DNA from 2 places in the Psychrobacillus sp. FSL W7-1493 genome. Region 1 is predicted to be linked to the other one. Evidence: predicted binding sites of a transcription regulator. Region 1 holds the regulator's gene; the other holds the start of a gene.
What was found. The regulator LexA, encoded in region 1, represses DNA repair genes until DNA is damaged. The targets are predictions, from matches to a motif close to CGAACATATGTTCG.
Positions count from the first base shown of each region.

Region 2: the regulator LexA is predicted to act here: its motif matches at 1,762-1,775, upstream of recA (recombinase RecA).

Region 1 covers NZ_JBBOSB010000001.1:2,360,651-2,368,165, forward strand. Annotated here, with positions in the region: gene tkt (transketolase) at 1-1,464, opposite strand, end outside; gene MKX96_RS11955 (DUF896 domain-containing protein) at 1,551-1,784, opposite strand; gene MKX96_RS11960 (YneB family resolvase-like protein) at 1,850-2,497, opposite strand; gene yneA (cell division suppressor protein YneA) at 2,494-2,805, opposite strand; gene lexA (transcriptional repressor LexA) at 2,979-3,599, shown strand; gene MKX96_RS11975 (DinB family protein) at 3,852-4,301, shown strand; gene MKX96_RS11980 (hypothetical protein) at 4,476-5,063, shown strand; gene MKX96_RS11985 (hypothetical protein) at 5,564-6,160, shown strand; gene MKX96_RS11990 (hypothetical protein) at 6,245-6,481, opposite strand; gene MKX96_RS11995 (hypothetical protein) at 6,806-7,489, shown strand.
Region 2 covers NZ_JBBOSB010000001.1:2,536,599-2,544,113, forward strand. Annotated here, with positions in the region: gene rny (ribonuclease Y) at 1-39, opposite strand, end outside; gene recA (recombinase RecA) at 618-1,682, opposite strand; gene MKX96_RS12955 (competence/damage-inducible protein A) at 1,855-3,111, opposite strand; gene pgsA (CDP-diacylglycerol--glycerol-3-phosphate 3-phosphatidyltransferase) at 3,127-3,705, opposite strand; gene MKX96_RS12965 (helix-turn-helix domain-containing protein) at 3,762-4,616, opposite strand; gene MKX96_RS12970 (DUF3388 domain-containing protein) at 4,634-5,440, opposite strand; gene ymfI (elongation factor P 5-aminopentanone reductase) at 5,560-6,291, opposite strand; gene yfmH (EF-P 5-aminopentanol modification-associated protein YfmH) at 6,284-7,515, opposite strand, start outside.

The sequences.
Region 1 (7,515 bases):
ACCTGGCATCGCTCTTAGTGATGCTAAGTGCTCAACTGGCTCATGAGTTGGACCATCTTCTCCTACTGCAATACTGTCATGTGTAAATACATAAGTAACTGGTAATCCCATTAAGGCAGATAGACGAATTGCTGGTCGAACATAATCACTAAATACGAAGAATGTACCGCCAAATACATGAAGACCACCATGTAATGCCATACCGTTAAGTGCAGCTCCCATTGCAAATTCACGTACTCCAAACCAGATGTTTTTACCTGCATAGTTTTCAGCAGAGAAATCGCCAGCATTTTTAATAGTAGTTTTGTTAGAACCAGCTAAGTCAGCACTTCCTCCAAAGAATGAAGGTAGATTCTGAGCAATTGCGTTAATTGCTTCTCCTGAAGCAGCACGACTTGCCTGTGAAGAACCTTCTTCATATGATTTAAGAGCATCTGCAAAGTTTGCAGGCATTTCTCCTTTAATCGCTTGATTTAAAGTTGCTGCTAATTCTGGGAATTCTTTTTCATATGCTGCAAATTTATCATTCCAAGATGCTTCTTCTTGAACGCCTTGACGTTCTGCAGCTTCCTTGAAAGTCTCGTATACTTCCTCTGGAACATAGAAATCTTCCTCAAATAACCATTTGTACTCTGCTTTAGCTAAAAGAGATTCTTCTTTTCCAAGTGGCATACCATGCGCATCTGCTTTACCTGATCGGTTTGGTGAACCAAATCCAATGACTGTTTTAACTTCGATAATAGTTGGCTTATCATTTTGTGATTTAGCTTTATCGATAGCAGCAGAAATAGCTTCGATGTCATTTCCATCTTCTACGTATATATGATTCCATCCATAAGATTCAAAACGCTTAGCTATATTTTCAGAGAAAGATTTATGTAAATCTCCATCTAATGAAATATCATTACTATCATACAATACGATTAATTTATCTAACTTCAAGTGGCCTGCTAGTGAAATAGCTTCAGCAGCTACACCTTCCATTAAATCCCCATCGCCACATAACGCGTACGTATAGTGATCAACAACAGAGTGTCCTTCTTTATTATAAGTGGCAGCTAAATGAGCCTCGGCCATTGCCATACCTACAGCCATACCAATTCCTTGTCCTAATGGACCAGTAGTTGCTTCTACCCCAGCAGTGTGGCGGAATTCTGGATGTCCGGGAGTTTTAGAGTTCCACTGTCTGAAGTTTTTAATCTCTTCCATTGGAAGATCATATCCGCCAAGATGTAGCAAGCTGTATAACAGCATAGAGCCATGACCAGCAGATAAAACAAAACGGTCGCGGTTAAACCAATTAGGGTTGCTCGGATTGTGGCGTAAATGTTTTGTCCATAACGTATAAGCCATTGGTGCAGCCCCCATTGGAAGACCAGGGTGACCAGAGTTTGCTTTATCGATTGCATCGATAGAAAGAGTACGTATAGTCGTAATTGCTAATAAATCTGATTGTAATGACATGAATGACATCCTCTCGAACAAATTTTTTTCTATATTATTAGTGTAGACAACAATCTCTGTATTATCAAGGTTTCTAAAATGATTAGTTAATTCAGAAATTTACCCTTTTTTGCTTGCTGGACCTTTTCTGGCGTTACATCATTTCCAGAAGGGTCAATAACTTTCACATGTTCAATTGTATCTCTCATCGTCGCTCTAAATGTTTCCAAATATTCTTTGCGTAGTGCACTTTGTTCTTTTGCCTCTTCAATAGATAATCCACTAGACTTAGATTTCTTTGACAGCTCGTTTATACGTGCTAATTTTTCTTTACTTAACATTTAATTTCATCCTTTCAGCTATCTCTTATATAAAGGTATGAAAAAAACACACGAAGTGCAAGTCTTTACTCTTCGTGTGCTTCTTTATATTCAATATATCTTCTATGTACGGTAGCTTTACTTATATGAAATCCTAACCCTTTGAGAGTAGATGTAATTTCCTCATAAGTTAGTCCTGCATTTCTTAACCGGACTATTTCATCAACCGGTATATCTATACGATCTCTTCCTTCAGGATTCCCTCGAGTTTTTAAATTCTTTTCTGGCTTATAACCTTGCGAGATTGCTCGTTTCATCCCACGTTTAATTTTGGCGTTGTGAATTTTGCGTTGATACTCCTCAACTAGGGCAAGAATTTCTAAAAGCATAGAATCCATTTCATTAAGGTTTAATATCCCTTTATCTTGCAATGTAAATACGGTAGTATTCGTTTTCTGCAGCATATGAAGGACTGCCATTCTCCCATTTCCTCTGCCGATTCTAGTTTCATCTTGGACAAATACAGCTTTAATATCATTTTCCTTCACATAATTAAGCATTTCTAGTAGGCCATCTCTCTCCACATCGTACCCACTATGCTGGTCTAAGAATACTTGAGAAACCTCATAACCTTGTTTTGTTGCAAAATCTATTAACTCTTCTTCTTGTCTCTCTAGTGAAGTTTCTTGAGTAGACTTGTCTGTACTTACCCGACAATAAATAACTGATTTCATTCTCCTGCTACCTCTGTTCCATAATTTAAGTGATAGTTCTCACTTACCTTTGGAATTACTATAACATCTCCTGGTTTAATAGAGGTATCATATAAATTATTCATTTCGATAACTTTACTTATCCAGTCTTCTTTTGAATCTTTTACTCCATATTCACTAGCAAGTCCCCAAAGGGAATCTCCTTGTTCTATATGAATTTCGTAATCTTTTTCTGCCGAGATTGTATGTGTAATAGCCATAGTTGTTATGAAAATTAGATTAAGTCCTAAAAATAACGCTAAAAAATAATTGTTTTTTACCCAATTCATGTTAAAACCTCCAAATAAGAATGTTTGTTCGTATCTATATTTTAATACTAATGCGAACATTTGTTTTTGTCAACATATTTTAGAACCTATGTTTGCATATTGTATAGGACACTGTTATACTATTAACAAGTATTAATATAGTAGGTAATTTATTACTAAAAGAGGTGAACTCATTGAAGAAAGCGTCGAAAAGACAGGAAGATATTTTAGCTTTTATAAAAGAAGAGGTTCGTAAAAAAGGCTATCCACCTTCCGTACGTGAAATTGGCGAGGCTGTTGGACTTGCCTCAAGCTCTACAGTGCATGGTCACTTAGCAAGATTAGAGAGTAAAGGGTTAATTCGGAGAGATCCTACAAAACCACGCGCTATTGAAATATTGGACGGTTTGGAAGTTTCTGTGGAAAGACAGGGTGTTGTGCATGTTCCTTTGGTTGGTAAAGTTACTGCCGGTATGCCTATAACAGCTATTGAAAATGTTGAAGAATTTTTTCCTTTACCTGAAACGTTTGGTACATCGGACGACCATCTATTCATGTTAGAAATTATGGGTGACAGTATGATTGAAGCTGGAATCTTGAATGGAGATTATGTTGTGGTTAAACAACAACAATCTGCTAATAATGGGGATATTGTAGTTGCAATGACTGAGGACGACGAAGCTACTGTGAAACGGTTCTTTAAAGAAAAAACATATTTTAGATTACAACCAGAAAACTCGACTATGGACCCTATTATTGTGAACCAAGTTTCGATTTTAGGAAAAGTAGTTGGAGTTTACCGACATATCCACTAATAATCTCTTGACTTATTTCCGTATCATAGTATGATTACGTAGAGCCGATATCATATCTAAACTAGAAAGTGGACATTTCTGTTTAGATCATCGAAAAACCCCTTCACATTTATATGTGAGGGGGTTTTGTTTTTACTAATAATTTCTTATCTTGCTTTTACACCTTAAGTCTACACTTCCCCCTCGTCTTTTTATGAAAGAACTTAACAAAAGAGAATCATAATCTACTAACCGTGGAAAGGAAGATTCAAATTGCAATTTCCTTATCGTAACGATTTTCGAAAAACCTTAATACCTTACCTTAAAAATTTGTCTGTTGAAAATTGGGTGAAAGTTCACCCTAATTACTCTAATAATGTAGCCTGGGTAGTATCTCATATAGCCACAAGTGAGGATTTCTGGATCAATGAAATAGCTTTTAAAAAGAAACCTAAAGTTACTGTTGATGCTTATTCACCACCTCGAGAAATCTTAACAGCTTACGAGGAAATCAGAATGGAAACTGATTTTATTCTTAACTCTTTGGATGTTTTACAATTTGACCAGCTTATAGACGTGCCATCATTTTCTGACGGGTGGATCCCTCCATCAGTTCCGACAATTGGTTGGGTATTTCAGCATGTGTATGGTCACGAGGCCTACCATATTGGTCAACTAGCTGTGATTGCCCATCTGAACCAATTTGAAAAACCATTATTCTAACAACTATTACATACATTTCTACTAAAAAATATTAAATACTCTATTTTTCATTTATTTTATACAATTTTCTCCTTTTTTGGTTTTTCTTTTTGCGACGAAGGGTAAAGTTTTATAGTTCAAGAAAAACCTTCCATATATGTGTGTTACAACCTAAATAAGAAAAGGAGAGAAAATATGAGGAAAGGACTAAAATTATTATTTTTACTTTCGTGCACTATTTACTTAGTTGCCTGTAATTCAAATGAAGAGGTTACTCCCCCAATAGCTGACAAGGAAAAACGACCAATAGAACTTAAAGCTAGTAAAACAGAGGCAGAAATGGTATCTACTAAAGTACCTGAAAATTTTAAAGATCGAGAAGCTGTTGAAACGTATGTCACGGAAGTTAGGGAAATTTATATGGAGACTACTAATTTAGGAGCTCAGTGGGATGCTCTAAGAATAGGCTCCTCCACAGGAGAGGTAACTCCTCCAGAATTCGCTGAAGTAATCAGAACAGATTTGTTACCCCAAAACATGGCTATTATTGAAGTAATTGAAGCAATAGTCCCTCCGAATGATGAAATTGCTCGTACCCATGAACTTTTCATAGACGCAATCAATAAACAGCATATAGCATTTAGTGAGGTTGCTACTGCTATGGACACATACGATTCCAATAAAATGACTAAGGCGAACGAAATTTTGAGTGAGGTAAGAAAACTTGATCGCGAATTTGGAAGAGAGATGGAGAATTTACTACTTGAATATAATATAGATTGATTTGTAAAAAAATCACATATACACCAAAAGACATTAAGATGGCATGATATATTCATGTCCATCTTTTTTTATTTCCAAGACCCTCCTTCCCTATTTCAAAACATCTGAGTGAATATAACTTCTGACAGACGCTTTCAGTTGTTTAGGTTAAGCCATCATCCTGGTGTCGTGACCTGCTGCTACAATCACTTATTTGTAAATGTTAGCGTTTAATCAGGATTATGCTATTTATATTTTTATATCCCCTTAAAACACCCTATTACCAACACACAAAAGCTATTTTACAAGCGATCATTAACCAAATAGCAGTGACTTCATTTTTTCATCTGAATATATTAAGTAAGTGATTTTTTATTCATCGAAAATAAAAAGAAATCAGCTTAGGAAGGTCTTAGTATGTCCTTCACTGGTATCGCATTTGTTAGCCCGTTTAAAAGATGTATGAAAGATCCGTGTACTAAAAATATAGTACTTTCCAATTACAGGAAGGGGTTAATAAAATGAAGAAATGGTTCATGATAGGGTTAACTTCCCTTATTCTAGGAGTGACTGCCTGTTCTCCATCTTCAAAGGAAGCAAAGCCCGAGAAGGAAACGGTGGAAGTCGTCAAAAAGGAAGAAGAGTCTGAAACTAAAGTAGAAAAAGAAGTTACGAAGGAAGAAGAAAAAACAGAAGTTGTGACAGCCGACAAGGAATTGATACAGTATTATGTTGATGATGTACGAGACGCTTATATGCAGGTATCTGACTTAGCGGTACAGTGGGATGAACTTAGAATGGGTGCATCAAATGGTGAAATCGATAGCTATACATTTGCTACTGCCATTTATGAAGAAATACTGCCGCAAAATATGTTTGTACTAGAAAACATAGAAGCAATCATTCCCCCTAATGATGATATTGCAGCTACCCATGAGTTACTAATAGATGCCATTAGCAAGCAGCACATTGCATTTAGTGAGGTTGCAGCCGGCATGGATGCCAACGACCCAGATAAAATTACAAAGGCAAATGAAATTTTAAATGAAGTACGAAAATTGGATCGTGAGTTCGGCAGAAAAATGGAGACACTCATCAAGGAATATGGAATAGATTAATATAGCTATAATAAAGAAAGAATATAAAAAATGGGCTGGTAAACATTTTGCCAAGCTCATTTTTTAATATAGTACAAACTTAGTTTAATAAGGTTTAAATAAACTGATTATAGCCATTAAAACTAGTATCAAAGAGATCATCATAAATGTATAACCCATAAATACTTTGTTCACTTTTTTTAAATCGTTTAACCCTAATAGAAAACAATTTGCACCTATGAACAACGCCATAAAAGGTAATAAATTCAGTTCGGTTAGTAAATCTAAAACTCCAAATACAATTGCACATACCAACAAGGTTACTCTTATTTTTTCTAACATCAATGTATCTCTTCATTTGTCGCATTCCTGATAAACCTTTTACACTACCTGCTGCAATATCTATTACGCATAATATTTATAGTGGAATGTATCTTTCTCCCCTAATCTATAGAAGTAGACACTTCATATATCCCCTGTAAAAAAATCACCAAAATAATTTTATTCTCGCCACGTCTTCATACACTATTCTCCTTTCTAACAATGAACTCCTTTATCTTTCCTTTTTTAGTAATTAAATCTCTATCATAACTCATAAAAAATAACATTATTGGGCAACCTCTTAATGTTTAAACAAATCTTTTCTTATGATTGGTGGAGAAATATATGGGAAAGTCAAAAAAGCCGTTTTATAAAAAGTGGTGGTTCTGGGTAATCGTCATTATTATAATCATTGTATTAACTACAGGTGGCGGAGATGAAGACGCTAAAAATGATACCGCAACCGATCAAACTACAAACAAAACGGATGATACCACTACCTCTGACAAACCTACAGAGGAAAAGGAGGAAACCAAAAAGAAGGATGACGGGAAGATTAAATCGGGGACTTACAAGGTTGGGACCGATATTCCAGCTGGAGAATATATAGTGTTTGCAAAAGGCTACACGTATATCGAGAGCTCTAAAGATAGCTCCGGAGCATTGGAAAGTATTATTTTCAACGATAACTTAAGTAAGGGTGCAAATTCCTATGTGACTCTTAAAGATGGGGAATATTTTAAATTCCAGGATGGAGAAATGTATGCGGTAGACCAGGCACCTTCAGTTATTCCAGAAGACAATGTCTACACGGATGGTATGTATAAGATTGGAAAAGATCTCCCTGCAGGAGAATATAAGATCACTTTAGGTACAGATTCTGAATTAGGTTATTACGAAGTATCTAAGAGCAGCTCTCATCAGCTGGAAGATATCGTAACGAATGAAAATGTACAAGCTGATACTTATTTAACTGTTTCAGATGGTCAGTATTTGAAGCTGCAAGGTGTAACCATTAATACAAAGTAGAGGAAGAAAAGCGTGGAGTAAATATA
Region 2 (7,515 bases), 180 kb from region 1:
AAGACCAAGCAAAGCGGAGATGATAATTTCCAATGTCATTTCGAACACCCCCTCTTGCTATACTTTTAAGTTTCAGTCGGCACATATATGCTAATTGAATGCATATTTGTACTGCTTTTTAGTCATTTAATAAAGAAATTATACAATTTTAATTGTATAGATGTAGAAATACTCTGTCAAGGAAACGGAAGAATATTATTAGTTTTAGAGAGAGGATATCTATTACTTTAGGTATTGCCTAAATAAAATGATTTCATAATTCTTATTTAAAACAATTTCATATTTTCTTTTATTATGTAAAACCACTAGGAAAAATCAATAAAAGATTCATGATACTTATCTGCATAGCAAAGAGTATTATAATTAGTTTCAACTCTGGTGGCCCTTTTCTGAAGAATGATCCATGTTCATTCAACCGACTAGAGTCACTGCCTGTCGCATCAACGAACGCTTTTAATAGGTAAAGCTTCTATTTTTGAAATTAGCTCATTCATAAATACTAAAGTTCAATTAAAATTGGACTTTGTGATAAGTTTAAATTCACAAAAAATATTAGAAATAGATTTTAAAAAAAGATACCAAGAGAAAGTCTCTTGATATCTTTTTAATTTTAACTATTATTCATCTTCTAAAAGTAGCTCGAACTCGCCATCTTCGTCCTCTGGCTCATGCGCTGCAATAACAAGTGCACCAGCAGTCATACCTAGAGATTGACGGATTTTTAATGCCACTTCTTCTTTAATAGCAGGGTTTTCTTTCAAGAATTGCTTAGCGTTTTCTCGCCCTTGGCCAATACGTTCTTCATTGTAAGCATACCAAGAACCACTTTTTTGGATAATATCGTATTCAGAACCTATATCAACGATTTCTCCTTCTTGAGAGATTCCTTCTCCGTACATAATATCTACTTCTGCAGTTTTAAATGGTGGAGCAACTTTGTTTTTTACTACTTTAATTTTCGTTTTGTTACCCATAATGTCTGTACCTTGTTTAATAGCTTCAGCACGTCTTACTTCTAAGCGGACAGAGCTGTAGAATTTAAGTGCGCGACCACCCGGCGTTACCTCCGGGTTACCAAACATTACTCCAACTTTTTCACGAATCTGGTTAATAAAGATTGCTATAGTGTTAGATTTGTTAATAACTCCAGAAAGTTTTCGTAATGCCTGAGACATTAAGCGAGCTTGAAGACCAATATGAGAGTCTCCCATTTCTCCTTCTATCTCCGCTTTTGGTACTAATGCTGCAACAGAGTCGATAACAATGATTTCAACCGCACCACTGCGGACTAGAGCTTCTGCGATTTCAAGGGCTTGCTCTCCAGTGTCGGGTTGAGATAATAATAATTCATCTATGTTAACGCCTAGTTTTTGTGCATATACAGGATCCAACGCATGCTCTGCATCAATAAATGCCGCTTGCCCACCTGTTTTTTGTATTTCTGCAATAGCATGAAGCGCTACAGTTGTTTTACCTGAGCTCTCTGGGCCATAAATTTCAATAATACGCCCTCTTGGATATCCGCCTATTCCAAGTGCTGCATCAAGAGCTAGGGAACCACTTGAAGAGGTAGAGATTTCACGGTCTGTTTTCTCTCCTAACTTCATTACGGAACCTTTACCAAATTGTTTCTCTATTTGTTTTAAAGCCATTTCTAACGCTGCTTTACGATCATTAGCCAAATGTATTTCCTCCTAGAAACTATCATTTTTTTTACTATCTTTAGTATACTCGGTCTTTGAGAAATTTACAAGAAAAAAGCGAACATCTATTCGTTTATTTTTTAACACTATTAGATTTTGATAGAAAAAAACAGCACAAAATGATAATTTGAGCCGTTTTCCTTTGTCAAAATTAAATTTTCGATAATCCTTCTTCTCTTAAAAGTCGAATCAAATAATGAATAGTAAACTTAACTGTTCTTAAACGATTTGTGTTTCTCATACCGGATAGATTCAATTTATAAGAAATTGGAGCAACGTCTCCATACGCTATTCCAATCCACACCGTTCCTGCCGGTTGATCTCCATGTCCATCTGGTCCAGCTGCTCCAGTAATACCTACACCTATCGTTGTTTCAAACTTTTCTTTGACTCGACTAGCCATTTCTTCTGCAACATGACTAGAAACCACACTATGTTCATCAATCGTTTCTCTTTTAACACCAAGCTGATTGATTTTCACTTCTTCAGTGTAGGTGATAATGCCACCTACAAGTGCTACGCCCATTCCTGGGACTGCAGCCAACTCTGATTGAAAAAGTCCAGCTGTCATACTTTCGGCAGCAGAAATTGTTAGCTTGTTGTCAATTAGTATATCTCTTAGCTTGGAGGCTAAAGATTCGTTATTATATCCATACACATGTTTGCCCACACGGTTTAAGATTTCAGCTTGTAGCTTTTCAATCCTTTTCCAAGCTTCTTCTTCCGTATCTGCTTTCGCAGTAAGTCGTAATGTTACCTCTCCGTCAGAAGCTAGCGGCGCAAGGGTAGGATTTGTTTGATTGTCCAATAAATCCTGTACTTCATTCTCCAGCTCTGCTTCGCCAATACCATAAAAGCGAATGACATGGGACATAATTACATTTTCTTTATAAAGCAGTTTAGGCAACAGCGGCTTAGCCTCAAATTGGAACATCGGCTCTAATTCTTTTGGAGGGCCAGGCAATAACATATATGTATGTTTCTCTGTGGAAAGAAGCATCCCCGGAGCCATTCCATGCTTGTTTTCAAGGACAGTACAGCCTTCTAAAACTAATGCTTGTTTTTTATTGTTCTCTGTCATTACTTTTCCAGCTCTTTTAAAGAAATCCTCTATATATATGATTGCATGATCATCTAATACAAGATTTTTGTTAAGGTGTTTAGAAATTGTTTCTTTTGTAAGATCATCTTTAGTAGGTCCTAAACCTCCTGAAAAAATAATGAGGTCAGCTCGATTTTCTGCGATTTTTATAGCTTCTAACAAACGATTAGGATTGTCTCCAACTACTGTGTGGTAATACACATCGATCCCTAACTCTGCCAGCTGGGAGGATATATATCTTGCGTTCGTATTGGAAATTTGTCCTAACAATAATTCTGATCCTACCGCAATAATCTCTGCTTTCATCCCAAAACTTCCTTCCTATTTTGAGTCAAGTAACACTTTGCGATTCAAATAGAAATAATCAAATCCCGACCATAAAGTAAAGAATAGACAAACGTATAGCATGATCATATCAAATGGGAAATTGAACATTTCAAAAAATACATTTCCTAAAAGTAATGATGAAATCGCGATAATTTGTGTCCACATTTTTATCTTACCAAGTTGGTTTGCTGCAACTACCTCTCCTGTATTGGCTAGTATTAAACGTAAACCAGTTACTGCAAATTCACGGCTGATAATTAATATAACTACCCATGCTGGTGCAACTCCAAACTGCACTAATATAATTAATGCTGCTGAAACAAGTAATTTGTCTGCTAGAGGATCTAAAAACTTACCCATATTGGTTACTAAATTGTATTTTCTAGCATAATAACCATCGATAAAATCAGTGATAGAAGCGATAATAAAAATAATAGCCCCAATTAGGTGATTTACTGGAATAGTTGCGCCTAAAAAACTAGCTTCCCCCCAGTTAAAATCAATTAGCATAAAAATCATAAATACTGGAATTAAAAATATGCGGAACATGGAAATTTGGTTTGGTATATTCATTTTCATCTAAAACTACTCCTTTCATATTTCAAACAAAATAGCCATCTAATCGATGACTATTTGCTGAACTTTATAACTAAGTTTTGTGGAGTCTTATCTGTTGGGAATTCCACTAGCTCATCATTAATGAAAACCTTTGTAACTGGAACGTTCCCTACTCTCACGCGAATTTGTTCCGTTGTGCTTACATCTAGCTCATATGGCGTTCCAGTGTTAACCCAGCTATCATATAAAGTTTTGTTAGCCTGGTCTTTTAAGTTTAACCAAGTCTTGTCGCTACTAGCCATTAACTTTAGCTGATAAGTTTCTGCACCAGATACAGTATATGTTGAAGTTTCCCCTTGAGTCCCCTCTAATGTGAAAGCTAGTTTAGGCACTGGTTCTTCCTCAATTTCTTCTTCCACAGCCTCTTCCTCTTCTTCATTATCTGTAGCTGTTTGATCTGAAGGTGGAGGTGTGATATCCATTGTCACTGGTTCCTCTGTTTCTACTGCTGGTGACTCTTCCGTCTCTGGAGAGTTCTGTCTAAGTGTCCATACAATCACAATTATCGCCACAACAAACAATGCCACTATAATCATCGGCATAATTTCCATGAATCTGTTCGATGCTCGGCCACCCAAAGTTCTTCTAGACGGTGTTGCAGGGATAGTTTTTGCAACATCCTCATTTGTAGGACTTGGAAGCTCTGATTTGTATGTCTCTAAAAGCTCATCCCCATTTAAGCCAACTGCTTCTGCGTATTGCTTGATAAAAGCTCGCACATAAAAAGCACCAGGAATTGTGGAATAATTCCCTTCCTCAATGTTAGCTAAATACCTTTTTTGAATTTTTGTTATTTCTTGCAAATCCTCGATACTATATCCTTTTGCTGTTCTCGCTTCTTTTAAACGAGTACCAAGTTCAGTCAATTAAAACACCTACTTCGTTAAAAATTAAATTCACCGAATCCGCCAAATCCACCCATGCCTTTGTCGGTCATCGCATGATTTTTTTCCATCATTTCGTACGTTATTTCTTCCTCTGGACTATGACGAAGCTCAATTATATAGTCAAAATCCTCTATAGAATATTCGGAATGCTTGATGAACATATCTGGGTGCTCCACTACTTTAATAGTAGGCATTCTCATCATTTCCCTAACAAGTTGTAGATGCTTTTCATCATTTGACTTTCTTGTAACAATTCCATCCAGAATAAAGATATTGCGATCGCTAAATTCATCCCCAGCGAGTTGATTTCTAATAGTTTGCTTAATCATTGTGGAAGACAGGAAAATCCATTTTTTGTTCGCACAAACACTTGCGGCAACTACAGATTCTGTTTTCCCTACTCTAGGCATACCTCTGATACCGATTAGCTTATGTCCTTCCTGTTTAAAGATCTCAGCCATGAAATCTACTAGTAGACCAAGCTCATCTCTTACGAATCGAAAAGTCTTTCTGTCATCAGCATCTCTTTGTATGTATCTTCCGTGACGCACAGCTAAACGATCTCTTAGCTTCGGCTCACGAAACTTAGTTAAATGAATTGTTTCCATTGTGGAAATGATATGTTCAAAGCGTTCAATATTTTCTTTTTTTTCAGCTTTAATGAGCATACCACGTCTACCCTCATCCACACCATTAATAGTTACTATATTTACTCGTAGCATACCCAATAGAGAAGAAATGTCTCCTAAAAGTCCAGGACGATTTACTTGAATTTCGTATTCAAAAAACCATTCACTTGCCATCATGTATTCCTCCCTTTATAGAATGACGTTCTCAATGCATTAATAGTTCTATCATATATGATTTTATAACCGAATAAAAGGAAAAAAGAAAAGAGAGTTAACTTCCCCCTTTTCTTTTCCTAAATATACCAACCACCATTAACTCGAATGACCTGACCAGTAATATAATATGCATGCTCACTTGCTAAAAAAACAACCACATTGGCTACGTCCTGTGGTTTGCCAAATATACCTGCAGGAATCTCTTCTAATATAAACTCTCGTGATTCATCATCTAAATGAGCGTTCATTTTTGTATCGATAAAACCTGGTGCGACGACATTAACGTTTGTCTTTTGCATGGCAACCTCTTTAGCATAGGCTTTCACAAAAGCATGCTGAGCCCCTTTAGCAGCAGAATAGGCTGCCTCATAGGAAGCACCTGTTTCTCCCCATATAGAGCCAATGAAGATAATAGAGCTATGCTCATGCTTTCGTAGCTTAGGCGCTAATCTTCCCGCTAAAAACATCGGATGCTCTACATGTACTTGAAAGAGATGTCTTATTTCTTCCAGAGAGGTCTCTTCTATACCTTTATAAAGACTTTGGCCTTGGGCAAAGACAATCGATTGAAGAGAGTAAATAGAATTCACAATGACTTCAATTGCACTTGTATCTAATAGGTCTGCTTGAATAGGTAAGAATTCCTGTTCTGGATAGGCAAGATTGAGGGCAACTATAAGTTCATCCACCTTCTCTTTATTACTCGCAAAATGAAGGTACAGGGACCATCCAGCCTCCGCCATACTTAGGCTAGTAGCAATCCCTATTTCTCCAGACGCACCTACCACTAGAGCAAACTTCTTAGCCATTATCTGTTTCCTTCGAAGGAATAATCTTAAATACAGTATGCGTATTCTCATCCTTAAATGCTTCAAATGCCTTCTTGACTTGTTCCACCCCTAAGTTCTCTAAGGCTGGTACTACATCAAATAAATTCATATCGTTAAACTTATAACGAGTAAATTGGTTTGCAATATATTCAATTGAATTTAATGAACGTAAGAAATGACCAATTTTCTTTCTGGTGATTCGTTTCATGTCCTCTTCTTCCAATGTCCAATTCGTTGCAAATTTAGTGATAGTTTCTTTAATCTTCTGACCAAGCTCTTCCGGATTTCCTGTATCGGAGCCTATCATTGCAAAACCGTAGCCTTCCTCCATAGAGAAGTCTGCACTATAGGATTCATCGATCAACCCTTTTTCATAGACCTCTTGGAAAAACGAGGATGTTCTACCGAATATCAGTTCAACTGCCACTTGCATAGCCAACTCATAATTTAACATTTCTTCACCGGTAATATTAACATTGTTCGATTTAATGCCATATAAAAGCTTAGACTTTTGTACGTCCATTTTTAACGTGCGTTCTTTTTTATCTACTTGCGGCTGCTCTTCTGGGTAGAAACGGACAATTTCCTCTGGAGCCTTAAATTCTTTTTTAGCTTGATTTTCTTTCACAAATTCCATCATTTCTTTAGGATCTACAGCTCCTACAACGAACAACACCATATTCGAAGGGTGATAAAACGTGTTATAGCATTCGTATAGATGCTCAGCTGTAATATGACTAATAGACTCTATTGTGCCAGCAATATCAATTTTCACTGGATGTTCTTTGTACATATTTTCAATCGTACCAAAGTATAACCTCCAGTCGGGCTGGTCGTCATACATGGTAATTTCTTGCCCAATAATACCCTTTTCCTTTTCAACAGTTTGTTCTGTGAAATATGGCTCCTGTACAAAGTTAAGAAGAGTATTAGTGTTTTCTAATATATTATCTGTTGAGGAGAATAAATAAGAAGTTCTTGTAAATGATGTGAATGCATTGGCAGAAGCCCCATTTTCACTGAACTTCTGGAAAACATCTCCTTCTTCTTTTTCAAACATTTTATGCTCTAAAAAGTGGGCAATCCCGTCTGGTACTGTAACAGGGTCTTTTTTACCTAGCGGAATAAATTCTCGGTCAATAGAACCGTATTTTGTAGTGAAGGTTACATATGTTTTGGAAAAGCCTTTTTTAGGCAAAATAT